3 regions of the Streptomyces sp. NPDC014676 genome follow, and region 3 is predicted to be linked to each of the others. Evidence: predicted binding sites of a transcription regulator. Region 3 holds the regulator's gene; each other region holds the start of a gene.

Region 1 (4,901 bases), on a different contig from region 3:
AGCGGGTCACGGTCGACGGCAAGGACCCGGATCCCGGCGCGGGCGAACGCGATCGCGTCGCCGCCGATGCCGCAGCACAGGTCGGCGACGGACCGCACCCCGAGCGCCCGGAGACGCTCGGCCCGGTACGCCGCCACACTCGCCCGCGTCGACTGCTCCACCCCGTTGGGCGTGAAGAACATCCGCCGCGCGTCCTCCGCCCCGAACTTGGCCACCGCGCGCTGCCGCAGCCGCGCCTGGCCGAGCGCGGCCGACACCAGGTCGGCGGGGTGCTCGCGGCGCAGCCGGGTGGCGACGGCGAGTTCGTGCGCCGGGTCGGTGTCGCGGACCTCGTCGAGGAGGGCGCGGCCTTCGGGGGTGAGGAGGGGGGCGAGGTGGTTCACCGGGTCATTGTGGGCCAGTCGGTGGACCGTGTGCCTCCGGCCGCGGTGTCGGGCCGGGTTCCCGGTGGCGGACTGCGAGGATCCGGCACCATGCGAGCAGTAGGACAAAACGATAAAAGGTGGCCGTTCGGTGGTGTACGGATCGGCCTCGCGGTACTCGCTCTCGCCTCCCTCGCCTCCGGCTGCGGACCGGGCGGCGACGGTGGCGCCCGGGTCGAACCGGCGGGCGGCCAGCAGCCCCTGAAGGCGCCCCCGGCCCGCGCGCTCGACGCCTACGCCACCCGGCTGCGCGCGGCGCACACCGCGCGGGTCGCCGCCGCGAAGCGCTGGGGACTGAAGAAGGTGCCCCTGACCGCCCCGTCGCCCCCGGCGAAGAAGCCCAGGATCACCACCCGCGACGGCTTCGAGGTCGACGGCCACCGCCGCCTGGAACTCCCCCCGGTCTTCACCACCGTCCCCACCGACGAGAGGATCCTCTTCCTCACCATCGACGACGGCGCCGAGAAGGACCCCGCGTTCCTGCGGATGATGAGCGAGCTGAAGATCCCGTACAGCGCCTTCCTCAGCGACTACCTCGTCAAGGAGGACTACGGCTACTTCAAGGAGATGCGGGACCGGGGCGTCGCCCTGCACAACCACACCCTCCGCCACCCCTACCTGCCGGCCCTGTCCTACGCCCGCCAGAAGCGCGAGATCTGCGGCATGCAGGAGGTCATCGAGGAGCGCTACGGCGAGCGCCCCGTCCTCTTCCGCCCGCCCTACGGCAACTACGACAAGGCCACCCTGCGCGCCGCGAAGTCCTGCGGGATCACCCACGTCCCCCTCTGGAACGAGGAGGTCTTCGTCGACCACTGGGAGTACCGCGAGTGGGACCGCGACCTGCACCCCGGCGACATCGTCCTCACCCACTTCCGGGGCCGCGAGGACTGGAAGGGCACGATGCCGGACATGATCCGCCGCTTCCTGGACAAGGTCACGGCGGAGGGGTACGCGGTGGCCCGCCTGGAGGACTACCTGTGAGGGTCCGTCTCCTGGCCGCCGTCGCCCTGTTGCTGGCCGCGATCGCCGGATGCGGTACGGGGGAGGGGGCGGGCGACGGTGCGGGCCGCCGGTCCCCCGGAGCCGGCCCGGCGCCGGAGGCCGGTGCCCTCCCGCCCGTCGTCGACCGCGTCCCCACCCGCGACAGGGTCGTCTTCCTCACCTACGACGACGGCGCCGAACGCGACCCCCGCTTCATCGACCTGGTGCGCGAGCGCCGGCTCCCCGTCAGCCTGTTCCTCACGGACACGGTGGCCGGCCCCGGATACGCGCACTTCGCCCGCCTGCGCTCGGTCGGCGCGAGCCTGCAGAACCACACCCTCGACCATCCCGCCCTGCGCGGCCTGCCGTACGCCGGCCAGCGCGCCGAGATCTGCGGCCAGCAACGCAAGCTCACGTCCCGCTTCGGCGTCCGCCCCCGCCTCTTCCGCCCGCCCTACGGCACGTACGACACCACCACCCTGCGGGCCGCCGCCGACTGCGGCATCGAGACGGTGGTCCTGTGGCGGGCCACCCTGGAACCCGACGGCCACCTGACGTACACCGACGGCCCCCACCACCCGGCCCCCGGCGACATCATCGCCGTACCGTCGGGCGAGGCCCCGCCGCTGTCACTGACGGAACGGACGACACGGCTGCTGGGGGAGCTGGAGGAACGGGGTCTGAAAGTGGACAGGCTGGAGGACTACGTCGGCCGCATCGGCCCGTCGGCGGTTCCTGGCGAGCACCGCTCACCCCTCAGCCCGTCTGGGGGTGCCCCCTCTGGGGGAGTTTGAGGACGAGGCCCGTTCAGGGCCGAAGGGGGACCTGGGGGCGCAGCCCCCAGTGGACGGTCACCACAACACGGGCAAGCTCCACACCCCGGTGTGAACAACGCCCCCACCCCACGACGCGCCGCCGGCAATTGGCACTCCGCTTGACCGAGTGCTAATCGCAGTCATAGTCTCAGGTCTGGCACTCCCCCCTGGAGAGTGCCAAACACGCGACGGGCAGGTCCGGCACCCGCGACGACGGATCCACCTGGTCGCCACCTCAGACAGTTAACCCCGTGAGATCTCCGAAGGGGGAGGTCGGATCGTGACGACCGCCAGCTCCAAGGTTGCCATCAAGCCGCTCGAGGACCGCATCGTGGTCCAGCCGCTCGACGCCGAGCAGACCACGGCTTCGGGCCTGGTCATTCCGGACACCGCCAAGGAGAAGCCCCAGGAGGGCGTCGTCCTGGCCATCGGTCCGGGCCGCATCGAGGACGGCAAGCGCGTCGAACTCGACGTGAAGGTCGGCGACGTCGTTCTGTACAGCAAGTACGGCGGCACCGAGGTCAAGTACAACGGCGAGGAGTACCTCGTCCTCTCGGCCCGCGACGTCCTCGCGATCGTCGAGAAGTAAGGGAGATCCGGGGGTCACCCCGGACGACCCGACCTCGTAGCAAGCACTTTTGCTCGAACCACTGCGCCCCTGGCCCCAGCATCCGACAAGGACCGGGCGCCCGGGGCGCAGTGATTTCACCCAGAATTCCGAGAGGGCTCCCGCTGCCATGGCGAAGATCCTGAAGTTCGACGAGGACGCCCGTCGCGCCCTCGAGCGCGGCGTCAACAAGCTTGCCGACACGGTGAAGGTGACGATCGGTCCGAAGGGCCGCAACGTCGTCATCGACAAGAAGTTCGGCGCCCCCACCATCACCAACGACGGTGTCACGATCGCCCGCGAGGTCGAGATCGAGGACCCGTACGAGAACCTCGGCGCGCAGCTGGTGAAGGAGGTGGCGACCAAGACCAACGACATCGCGGGTGACGGTACGACCACCGCCACCGTGCTGGCCCAGGCGCTGGTCCGCGAGGGCCTGAAGAACGTCGCCGCCGGTGCCTCCCCGGCGCTGCTGAAGAAGGGCATCGACGCGGCCGTCGCCGCGGTCTCCGAGGACCTGCTCGCCTCGGCCCGCCCGATCGACGAGAAGTCCGACATCGCCGCCGTCGCCGCGCTGTCCGCCCAGGACCAGCAGGTCGGCGAGCTCATCGCCGAGGCGATGGACAAGGTCGGCAAGGACGGTGTCATCACCGTCGAGGAGTCCAACACCTTCGGCCTGGAGCTGGACTTCACCGAGGGCATGGCCTTCGACAAGGGCTACCTGTCGCCGTACTTCGTCACGGACCAGGAGCGTATGGAGGCCGTCCTCGACGACCCGTACATCCTGATCACCCAGGGCAAGATCTCCTCCATCGCGGAGCTGCTGCCGCTGCTGGAGAAGGTCATCCAGGCCAACGCCTCCAAGCCGCTGCTGATCATCGCCGAGGACGTCGAGGGCGAGGCCCTGTCGACCCTGGTCGTCAACAAGATCCGCGGCACCTTCAACGCGGTCGCCGTCAAGGCCCCCGGCTTCGGTGACCGCCGCAAGGCGATGCTGCAGGACATGGCCGTCCTCACCGGCGCCACGGTCGTCTCCGAGGAGGTCGGCCTCAAGCTCGACCAGGTCGGCCTGGACGTGCTGGGCTCCGCCCGCCGCGTCACCGTCACCAAGGACGACACCACGATCGTCGACGGCGGCGGCAACAAGGAGGACGTGACCGGTCGCGTCGGCCAGATCAAGGCCGAGATCGAGACCACCGACTCCGACTGGGACCGCGAGAAGCTCCAGGAGCGCCTCGCGAAGCTCGCCGGCGGCGTGTGCGTCATCAAGGTCGGCGCCGCCACCGAGGTGGAGCTGAAGGAGAAGAAGCACCGTCTGGAGGACGCCATCTCCGCGACCCGCGCCGCGGTCGAGGAGGGCATCGTCTCCGGTGGTGGCTCCGCTCTGGTCCACGCCGTCAAGGTCCTCGAGGGCAACCTCGACAAGACCGGCGACGAGGCCACCGGTGTCGCGGTCGTCCGCAAGGCCGCCGTCGAGCCGCTGCGCTGGATCGCCGAGAACGCCGGCCTGGAGGGCTACGTCATCGTCTCCAAGGTCGCCGAGCTCGAGAAGGGCAGCGGCTACAACGCCGCCACCGGCGAGTACGGCGACCTGGTCAAGGCCGGCGTCATCGACCCGGTCAAGGTGACCCGCTCCGCCCTGGAGAACGCCGCCTCCATCGCCTCCCTGCTGCTCACGACCGAGACCCTGGTCGTCGAGAAGAAGGAAGAGGAAGAGCCGGCCGCCGCGGGCCACGGCCACGGCCACTCCCACTGACGACGTAAGGTCACCAGAACCTGAGCGAAGGCCCGGCACCCCGCACGCGGGGTGCCGGGCCTTCGCCGTGCTCGCGGCCGTACGGCGGACGGCGCGCGGTGCACGGCGGACGGAGCACGCCGGACGGCTGATCGCGGAACCGCGCCACGGCCCGCGCGGTCCTTCCCCACGGCAGTCGGAACAGGAGGGGGGACGGGATGAACCAGGTGCTCTACGGGGAACGGTCCCGCAACCCGTTGGCGCGGACCGTGGAACTCACCGAGGCCGGGCTGCGCAGAGGCGGCCGGACGACACCGCCGGCCGAGCTGAACCTCGGCGCC
Region 2 (4,901 bases), on a different contig from region 3:
ACCGGCAACCTCGCCGGCGCCGTCGGCGCCGCAGCGGCCCGCGCCGGCTTCCGGTCCTGCGTGTTCATCCCGCACGACCTGGAGCAGGGCAAGGTCGTCATGGCCGCCGTCTACGGCGGTGAACTCGTCGGCATCGAGGGCAACTACGACGACGTGAACCGCTTCTGCTCCGAGCTGATCGGCGACCCGGCCGGCGAGGGCTGGGGCTTCGTCAACGTCAACCTGCGGCCATACTACGCGGAGGGGTCCAAGACCCTCGCGTACGAGATCTGCGAGCAGCTCGGCTGGCGGCTCCCGGACCAGATCGTCGTCCCGATCGCGTCCGGCTCGCAGCTCACGAAGATCGACAAGGGGCTGCAGGAGCTGATCAAGCTGGGGCTGGTCGAGGACAGGCCGTACAAGATCTTCGGCGCGCAGGCCGAGGGGTGCTCGCCGGTGTCCACCGCCTACAAGGCGGGGCACGACGTCGTCCGTCCGCAGAAGCCGGACACGATCGCCAAGTCGCTGGCGATCGGGAACCCGGCGGACGGGCCGTACGTGCTGGACATCGCCCGCCGGACGGGCGGGGCGGTGGAGGACGTGAACGACGGGCAGATCGTCGATGCGATCAAGTTGCTGGCGCGCACCGAGGGGATCTTCGCGGAGACCGCGGGGGGTGTCACGGTCGGCGTGACGAAGAAGCTGCTTGAGAGCGGGGTGCTCGACCCGTCTCTGACCACGGTCGTGCTCAACACCGGGGATGGTCTGAAGACGTTGGACGCGGTGGCCGGCACGGGGATGACTGCGACGATCCGTCCGAGCCTTGAGTCGTTCCGTGAGGCCGGACTCGCCTAGGGGCCCTTCTCACCGTTCTCGTCCGCGGGCCGATGGGGGCTGGTCGCGCCCACGCGGCGGTAGCCGCATATCAATACAGCCCCGCGCCCCTGGGTACGTCACCTGACCGGAGGTTTCAAAGTGAGCGTTACTGTTCGAATCCCTACCATCCTGCGTACTTACACCGGTGGGCAGGCCGAGGTCGCCGCCGAGGGGGCCACCCTCGGCGAGGTCATCTCGGACCTGGAGAAGAACCACACCGGGATCGCCGCCCGGGTGCTGGACGACCAGGGCAAGCTGCGGCGGTTCGTGAACGTCTACGTCAACGACGACGACGTGCGGTTCGAGCAGGGGCTCGAGACGGCCACCCCGGACGGGGCCGGCGTGTCGATCATTCCGGCGGTGGCCGGCGGCTGATCATTACCTTCGGTAATGACGATGACCGAACGTTGAGGATGCGGCCCCCTCCGTGAGAGAAGCGGAGGGGGCAATTCCATGGGATTGAGCGCGGTAGAGTTGGGGAAAGCGCTCCTGATCTCTTGATCGGAAACACTGAATTCCTGCCGCGGGCCCGACTGGATGTAGCCAAAGTGCGGGCACTCTCCGCGGCATTTGCGGCCTTTGCGTGGCCCGACTTGCCCTGGATTAAGGCGAATTCTCGCCACATTCCGGACCGGCGTCGTCCAGATTTCTCGTCCGATTGACCTGTTGCAGACGGCAGTTGGACAGATACATTCAGCCGCGGTCGACGCGTTCCGGCGCACGCCCCCAACCGTTGGGGGGTGAGGTCTGACCCGGATCCGCGAAGTGCGGATCTGTGCAAGGGCCAGTAATAGGGGAGTTAGGCATGGCTCAGGGCACCGTCAAGTGGTTCAACGCGGAGAAGGGGTACGGCTTCATCGCGGTCGACGGTGGTGCGGATGTTTTCGTCCACTACAGCGCGATTCAGATGGACGGCTACCGCACCCTCGAAGAAGGCCAGCGGGTCGAGTTCGAGATCTCGCAGGGTCAGAAGGGCCCACAGGCCGACATGGTTCGTCTCAGCGCCTGAACGCGCTACCAGCCGCAAGCATCTTCTGCCGGCGAAGGGCCCGCACCCCTCAGGGGTGCGGGCCCTTCGCCGTGCCCGCGGGCGGCCGAGCGGTGCCCGTGGGTGGTTGAACCGTGTCCGCGGGCGGCCGAGGGGCGTCCGCGGGTGGCCGGGCGCCCCCGTGTACTCCCCATGGGCGCTTGCACTCGCATGGGTCGAGTGCTAATCATTGGCGTTAGCACTCTGAAGGTGAGAGTGACAACGAAGGACCGGGTCGGTGAGGCCCGCGGGCCGTGTGGGGCAAGGAACCACGGGGTCGGCGAGCCGTCCGTCGCGGGCGCGGGCGCGGTCCGAAGGAATCACCCCCAGTCCTGGAGGGACCACTTCACATGGCCAAGATCATCGCGTTCGACGAGGAGGCGCGGCGCGGCCTCGAGCGCGGCATGAACCAGCTCGCGGACGCCGTCAAGGTGACGCTCGGCCCCAAGGGCCGCAACGTCGTCCTCGAGAAGAAGTGGGGCGCCCCCACGATCACCAACGATGGTGTGTCCATCGCCAAGGAGATCGAGCTCGAGGACCCGTACGAGAAGATCGGCGCCGAGCTGGTCAAGGAAGTCGCCAAGAAGACGGACGACGTCGCCGGTGACGGTACGACCACCGCGACCGTCCTCGCCCAGGCCCTGGTGCGCGAGGGTCTGCGCAACGTGGCCGCCGGCGCCAACCCGATGGCCCTGAAGCGCGGTATCGAGAAGGCCGTCGAGGCCGTCTCCGGTGCCCTGCTGGAGCAGGCGAAGGACGTCGAGACCAAGGAGCAGATCGCCTCCACGGCCTCCATCTCCGCCGCCGACACCCAGATCGGCGAGCTGATCGCCGAGGCCATGGACAAGGTCGGCAAGGAAGGCGTCATCACCGTCGAGGAGTCCCAGACCTTCGGTCTGGAGCTGGAGCTCACCGAGGGTATGCGCTTCGACAAGGGCTACATCTCGGCGTACTTCGCCACCGACATGGAGCGTATGGAGGCCGTCCTCGACGACCCGTACATCCTGATCGCGAACTCCAAGATCTCCAACGTCAAGGACCTGCTCCCGCTCCTGGAGAAGGTCATGCAGTCGGGCAAGCCGCTGCTGATCATCGCCGAGGACGTCGAGGGCGAGGCCCTGTCGACCCTGGTCGTCAACAAGATCCGCGGCACCTTCAAGTCCGTCGCCGTCAAGGCCCCGGGCTTCGGCGACCGCCGCAAGGCCATGCTCGGCGACATCGCCATCCTCACGGGCGGCGAGGTCATCTCCGAGGAGGTCGGCCTCAAGCTGGAGAACGCCACCCTCGACCTGCTGGGCAAGGCCCGCAAGGTGGTCATCACCAAGGACGAGACCACCATCGTCGACGGTTCGGGCTCGGCCGACCAGGTCCAGGGCCGCGTGAACCAGATCCGCGCCGAGATCGAGAACAGCGACTCGGACTACGACCGCGAGAAGCTGCAGGAGCGCCTGGCGAAGCTCGCCGGCGGTGTCGCGGTCATCAAGGCCGGTGCCGCCACCGAGGTGGAGCTCAAGGAGCGCAAGCACCGCATCGAGGACGCCGTGCGCAACGCCAAGGCGGCCGTCGAGGAGGGCATCGTCGCCGGTGGTGGCGTGGCCCTGCTCCAGGCCTCCACGGTCTTCGAGAAGCTGGACCTCGAGGGTGACGAGGCGACCGGCGCCAACGCCGTGAAGCTCGCCCTGGAGGCCCCGCTCAAGCAGATCGCCGTCAACGGTGGTCTCGAGGGTGGCGTCATCGTCGAGAAGGTGCGCAACCTGCCCGTCGGCCACGGCCTGAACGCCGCGACCGGCGAGTACGTCGACATGATCGCCGAGGGCATCATCGACCCGGCGAAGGTGACCCGTTCCGCGCTGCAGAACGCCGCCTCCATCGCCGCGCTGTTCCTCACCACCGAGGCCGTCATCGCCGACAAGCCGGAGAAGGCCGCGGCCCCGGCCGGCGGCGGCATGCCGGGCGGTGACATGGACTTCTGATCCCTTCGAGGATCGGATCCGTCCGTCGTACGCCCGAGGGCGGCACCCCCTGTTCCGACAGGGGGTGCCGCCCTCGGGCGTTTCAGGCGCACCACGGCACGCGGCAGACGTGCGGTGCCGTGCCCTGCGGGCACAGACCCCGCAGCACCGCCTTGCGGACCGCCCGCCAGGTCCGCAGCGAGCACACCAGGCGGACGCGCAGCTCGACCGGTTCCCGTGCGCCGCCGCTTCGGCCCGGGTGCTCCCAGGCCCACTGTTCCGCCAGGTGGTCGTAGAGGTCGGCGGTCGTCATCCCGCTGCCGGGGAGCGTGCGGACGACGTCCCGGCCGACGATCCGGGCGCTCCGGGGCGCCATGGCCCGGTCGACGACCGAGCCGGCCCACGCCAGCCCTTCGTCGTCCGCGTAGAGGCCGAAACGCAGAAGGCGTGTTCTCACCGGGCGACCGTACCCCGGTGCGCGGGAAGGCGTCCCGTGACCGGAGTCACGCCCGGGGCCCGAAGGGGAATGCCCCTCCTCGCTTCCCGGTTGGCACTGTACGTGCATTTAATGCACGTACACATACCGACCGGTATTCGAAGCGAAGGAGCCCCCACGTGACCGTCACCGCCCCGGACACCGCCGCCCGAGCGGCCGCGATTCTCTCCCGGCCCGTCACGATCAACGGCCTGACCGTCCCCAACCGCATCGCCATGGCGCCGATGACCCGGATGTTCTCGCCGGGCGGTGTGCCCGGTGAGGACGTGGTGTCGTACTACTCCCGTCGTGCCGCGGCCGGTGTCGGTCTGATCGTCACCGAGGGCACGTACGTCGGCCACGAGTCGGCCGGGCAGAGCGACCGGGTGCCGCGGTTCCACGGGGAGGAGCAGCTCGCGGGCTGGGCGAAGGTCGCCGAGGCGGTGCACGCGGCGGGCGGCACGATCGTGCCGCAGCTCTGGCACATCGGCATGGTCCGCGAGCAGGGCCAGGCGCCGTACCCGGAGGCTCCGGCGGTCGGTCCGTCCGGGGTGCGCACGGACGGCACCGAGGGCAAGGGCGAGGCGATGAC
Region 3 (4,901 bases):
ACGCCCTGCGCGATCACCGCGTCCGCGCCGGCCCGTTCCACGGCCTGGGCCTCCTCCGCGGTCGTGGCGGTGACCAGCGTGAACGTACCCACGCGGCGCAGGGAGTCCAGGACCTCGCGGGCCGGCACGCCGAAGTGGAACGACACCACCGGCACCGGGTTGTCCAGCAGCACGGCGAGTTTGGCGTCGTAGCCGTCGTCCCGGCCGCTGTCGGGATCACCGAGCCGGGTCTCGTACCAGGCGGCCTCGCCGGCCAGCTGGTGGGCGTAGACGCCGACGGCGGCCGGGTCGGCCGTCTCCGGCTGCGGGAGGAAGAGGTTGACGCCGAAGGGCCGGGAGGTCAGTCCCCGTAGCTGCTTGATCTCCTGGTACATCCCGTCCGCGGTCTTGTACCCGGCGGCCAGGAAACCGAGCCCGCCCGCCTCGGACACGGCCGCGGCGAGCTGCGGCACGGAGACACCGCCCGCCATGGGTGCCTGCACGATCGGGTGCGGGCAGATATCGGTCAGTACGGAGGACATGACGGCATGTTGTCACGTCCCCCGCCCCACACCGAATCTGCCCTTCCCCTTGGCATAAGCCACTTTTCGACAGGACGGCGGAGACAGCGTCAGCGCCCGTCGAACACGTGCCTCAACGCCCGTTGAAGGCATCCTTCAACCGCGAGAACAACCCTTGCTGCCCCGACTGACTGTGCCTGCCCGGGGGACAACCCCCGGACCCCCGGCAGCAAACCACCCCCCGCACACCCGGCACCAACCGGTCAACGCCCGTTGAAAGCATCCTTCAACCGCGAGAACAACCCCTGCTGCCCCGGCTGGAACTGCCCCGTGGGCCGTTCCTCGCCCCGGAGCTTGGCCAGTTCGCGGAGCAGGCGTTCCTGTTCCGGGTCGAGCTTGGTCGGGGTCTGGACCTCGACGTGGATGATCAGGTCGCCCCGGCCGCCGCCGCGCAGGTGGGTGACGCCCCGGCCGTGGAGCGGGATCGACTGGCCGGACTGGGTGCCGGGCCGGATGTCGACCTCCTCCATACCGTCCAGCGTCTCCAGCGGCACCTTGGTGCCGAGGGCCGCCGCGGTCATCGGGATGGTGACCGTGCAGTGCAGGTCGTCGCCGCGCCGCTGGAACTGCGCGTGCGGCAGCTCGTGGATCTCCACGTACAGGTCACCGGCGGGACCGCCGCCGGGCCCGACCTCGCCCTCGCCGGCCAGCTGGATCCGGGTGCCGTTGTCGACACCGGCCGGGATCTTGACCGTGAGGGTTCGCCGGGAACGGATGCGGCCGTCGCCCGCGCACTCCGGGCACGGGGTCGGGACGACCGTGCCGAAGCCCTGGCACTGCGGGCAGGGACGGGACGTCATGACCTGGCCCAGGAAGGACCGCGTGACCTGCGAGACCTCACCGCGGCCGCGGCACATGTCACAGGTCTGCGCGGTGGTGCCCGGAGCCGCGCCCTCGCCGCTGCACGTCGTGCAGACGACGGCCGTGTCGACCTGGATGTCCTTGGTCGTGCCGAACGCGGCCTCGTCGAGCTCGACGTCGATGCGGATCATCGCGTCCTGGCCCCGGCGGGTGCGCGAGCGCGGCCCGCGCTGCGACGCCGTGCCGAAGAACGCGTCCATGATGTCGGAGAAGTTGCCGAAGCCACCGGCCCCGAAACCGCCCGCGCCGGCGCCGCCGGTCTGCGAGAGGGGGTCGCCGCCGAGGTCGTAGACCTGCTTCTTCTGCGGGTCCGACAGCACCTCGTAGGCGGCGTTGATCTCCTTGAACCGCTCCTGCGTCTTGGGATCAGGATTGACGTCCGGATGCAGCTCGCGGGCGAGCCGCCGGAAGGCCTTCTTGATCTCCTCCTGCGACGCGTCGCGGCGTACGCCGAGTACGGCGTAGTAGTCCGTGGCCACTACGACTCCGCCAGGATCTGTCCGACGTACCGTGCCACTGCGCGTACCGCTCCCATCGTTCCCGGGTAGTCCATGCGGGTCGGTCCGACCACGCCGAGCTTGGCAAGAGCCTCGCCGCCCGAACCGTAGCCCACCGACACGACGGACGTGGAGTTGAGTCCCTCATGGGCGTTCTCATGACCGATACGGACGGTCACGCCCGGATCCTTCGCCTCACCGAGCAGCTTGAGGAGCACGACCTGCTCCTCCAGCGCCTCCAGGACGGGCCGGATCACGAGAGGGAAGTCATGTCCGAAGCGGGTGAGATTGGCGGTGCCGCCGATCATCAGCCGCTCCTCGTTCTCCTCGACGAGCGTCTCCAGGAGAGTGGAGAGCACCGTCGAGACCGTACCGCGGTCGTCCGCCTCGAAGGCCTCGGGGAGGTCCTCGACCAGGCTCGGCACATCGCTGAACCGGCGGCCGGCGACCCGGCTGTTGAGCCGCGCCCGCAGATCCGCCAGCGACGACTCGCCGAACGGCGCCGGGCAGTCGACCATCCGCTGCTCGACCCGCCCGGTGTCCGTGATCAGCACCAGCATCAGCCGCGCGGGGGCGAGGGACAGCAGTTCCACGTGCCGCACCGTGGAGCGGGTCAGCGACGGGTACTGCACGACGGCGACCTGCCGGGTGAGCTGCGCGAGCAGCCGTACGGTCCTGGCCACCACGTCGTCGAGGTCGACGGCGCCCTCGAGGAAGTTCTGGATGGCCCGCCGCTCGGGCGGGCTCATGGGCTTGACGCCGGCCAGTTTGTCGACGAACAGCCGGTAGCCCTTGTCGGTGGGGATGCGCCCGGCGCTGGTGTGCGGCTGGGCGATGAAGCCCTCGTCCTCCAGGGCCGCCATGTCGTTGCGCACGGTGGCCGGGGAGACGCCGAGGTTGTGCCGCTCGGTGAGGGCCTTGGAGCCGACGGGCTCCTCGGTGCCCACGTAGTCCTGGACGATGGCGCGCAGCACCTGGAGCCTGCGTTCACTGAGCATCGCGCACACCTCCAGAAGCCTTCAGCGCGGTACCTTCCCTGTCCGCCTGGCACTCTTCGCACGCGAGTGCCAGACCTCCCCGCCCAGTGTACGGCCGGGGGGTACGCACCGGGCAAGGCCGGTCCCCGCGCCGTCGCGCCGGGCGGCGTCGTCCCCGATAGCGTCCCGTCATGACCGTGACTTGGGAAGAGTCGGGATGGGAGCAAGTGGCGCCCGGGGTGGGACGGTACCGGCTGCCGGGGTGGGACTGCACGGCGGGGCTCGTCGTGGGCGCGGAGGGCGTGCTGCTCGTCGACGCGGGTTCCGGGCTGGGCGAGGGCGCGTGGTTGCGGGCACAGGCGCAGGCGCTCACCGGTCGCCGTGTGACGCATCTCGCGCTCACCCACCCCCACTTCGACCACGTCCTCGGGGCGGCGGCGTTCGCGGGCGCGGAGGTGTTCGGCGCGGTGGGCATGGAGACGGTACTGACGGCGCGCGGGCGTGCCGAGCTGCGCGCGGACGCGGTGCGGTGGGGGCTGGACGCGCGGGTGGCGGAGGAGGCCGTGGACGCGCTGGTCCCGCCGCGGCACGCGGTGTCCGGCGAGTGGACGCTCGACCTCGGCCCGGTCGGTGGCCGGCAGGTCCTGCTGGCGAACGTGGGTCCCGGGCACACCGCCCACGATCTCGCGGTCCTCGTCCCCGGTGATCCGGAGGTGGTGTTCTGCGGCGACCTGGTCGAGGAGTCGGGCGAACCGCAGGCCGGCCCCGACGCCGTACCGTCGCACTGGCCGGCCGCGCTGGACCGGCTCCTGGAGCTGGGCGGCGAGGACGCGCGGTACGTCCCCGGTCACGGAGCGGTGGTGGACGCGGCGTTCGTACGCCGTCAGCGTGACGCCCTGGCGGCCCGTTTCGGCGTGTCGGACTGATCACGGCGGGCGCGTTCCTCGTATCGTCGTCAGAATGCGCCAGTACTCCGCCGATCTGACCCCTCCGTGGAAGAAACCGCAGCCGGTCCCCGAGGTCGCGGCCGAGCCGGGCCTGGTGGTGGAGGAACCCGGCACCGGCTTCTGCGGCGCGGTGATCCGCTGCGAGGCGGGCACGGTGACGCTGGAGGACCGCTTCGGCAAGCACCGGGTGTTCCCGCTGGAGCCGCGGGGCTTCCTGCTGGAGGGGCGCGTGGTGACGTTGGTGCGGCCGGCCGCCGGTCCTCGGCGGCCCGCCCGTACGGCGTCCGGCTCGGTGGCCGTCCCCGGCGCGCGGGCGCGGGTGGCCCGCGCGGGGCGCATCTACGTCGAGGGGCGGCACGACGCGGAGCTGGTGGAGAAGGTGTGGGGCGACGACCTGCGCATCGAGGGGGTGGTCGTCGAGTACCTGGAGGGTGTCGACGACCTGCCGTCGATCGTCGAGGACTTCTCCCCCGGCCCGGACGCGCGGCTGGGCGTCCTGGTGGACCACCTGGTGCCGGGCTCGAAGGAGTGGCGGATCGCGGAGGCGGTGACGAGTGAGCACGCGCTGGTGGTGGGTCACCCGTACATCGACGTCTGGGAGGCGGTGAAGCCGGCGTCGGTGGGCATCGAGGCGTGGCCCCGGGTGCCGCGCGGTCAGGACTGGAAGACGGGGGTGTGCCGGGCGCTGGGCTGGCGCGTGGCGAACACCGGGGAGGCGTGGCAGCGGATCCTCGGCTCGGTGCGGTCGTACAGGGACCTGGAGCCCCAGCTCCTGGGCCGCGTGGAGGAACTGATCGACTTCGTCACTGCACCGTCCTGAGGGGCACGGTTCCTCGCCCCCGCCGCCCCCTTCCCGTCCCGTCCCTGGGGCTGCGCCCCAGACCCCCTGTCGGCCCTTCGGGCCTCGTCCTCAAACTCCCCCAGACAGGCTAAAAGCAGCCCCTCCGGCGTGTGAGGAGCGGGGGCCGGGGCGGAGCCCCGGTTTCGGGAGGGGAAGGGGCGGCGGGGGCGAGAAAAGGTCAGTCGACCAGATCCCGCACCACCGCGTCGGCGAGCAGC

The links. Region 3 encodes HrcA, which represses chaperone genes, less so after heat shock. Its sites were predicted from a motif close to TTNGCACTCNGNNNNNCNGAGTGCNAA; they were not measured.
Region 1: a site for HrcA is predicted at 2,326-2,352, ahead of groES (co-chaperone GroES). Genes of this name have one in related genera too.
Region 2: a site for HrcA is predicted at 2,043-2,069, ahead of groL (chaperonin GroEL). Genes of this name have one in related genera too.

What each region holds. Positions count from the first base shown of each region.
Region 1 covers NZ_JBIBZI010000002.1:695,977-700,877, reverse strand. The annotation lists gene ACF1DX_RS07575 (methyltransferase domain-containing protein) at 1-383, opposite strand, end outside; gene ACF1DX_RS07570 (polysaccharide deacetylase family protein) at 474-1,403, shown strand; gene ACF1DX_RS07565 (polysaccharide deacetylase family protein) at 1,400-2,197, shown strand; gene groES (co-chaperone GroES) at 2,499-2,807, shown strand; gene groL (chaperonin GroEL) at 2,956-4,581, shown strand; gene ACF1DX_RS07550 (hypothetical protein) at 4,779-4,901, shown strand, end outside.
Region 2 covers NZ_JBIBZI010000006.1:380,881-385,781, reverse strand. The annotation lists gene thrC (threonine synthase) at 1-834, shown strand, start outside; gene ACF1DX_RS19860 (ubiquitin-like small modifier protein 1) at 955-1,230, shown strand; gene ACF1DX_RS19855 (cold-shock protein) at 1,661-1,864, shown strand; gene groL (chaperonin GroEL) at 2,233-3,855, shown strand; gene ACF1DX_RS19845 (hypothetical protein) at 3,938-4,291, opposite strand; gene ACF1DX_RS19840 (NADH:flavin oxidoreductase) at 4,450-4,901, shown strand, end outside.
Region 3 covers NZ_JBIBZI010000001.1:520,714-525,614, reverse strand. The annotation lists gene ACF1DX_RS02365 (nitronate monooxygenase) at 1-521, opposite strand, end outside; gene dnaJ (molecular chaperone DnaJ) at 764-1,900, opposite strand; gene hrcA (heat-inducible transcriptional repressor HrcA) at 1,900-2,916, opposite strand; gene ACF1DX_RS02350 (MBL fold metallo-hydrolase) at 3,087-3,821, shown strand; gene ACF1DX_RS02345 (DUF3097 domain-containing protein) at 3,856-4,662, shown strand; gene hemW (radical SAM family heme chaperone HemW) at 4,862-4,901, opposite strand, start outside.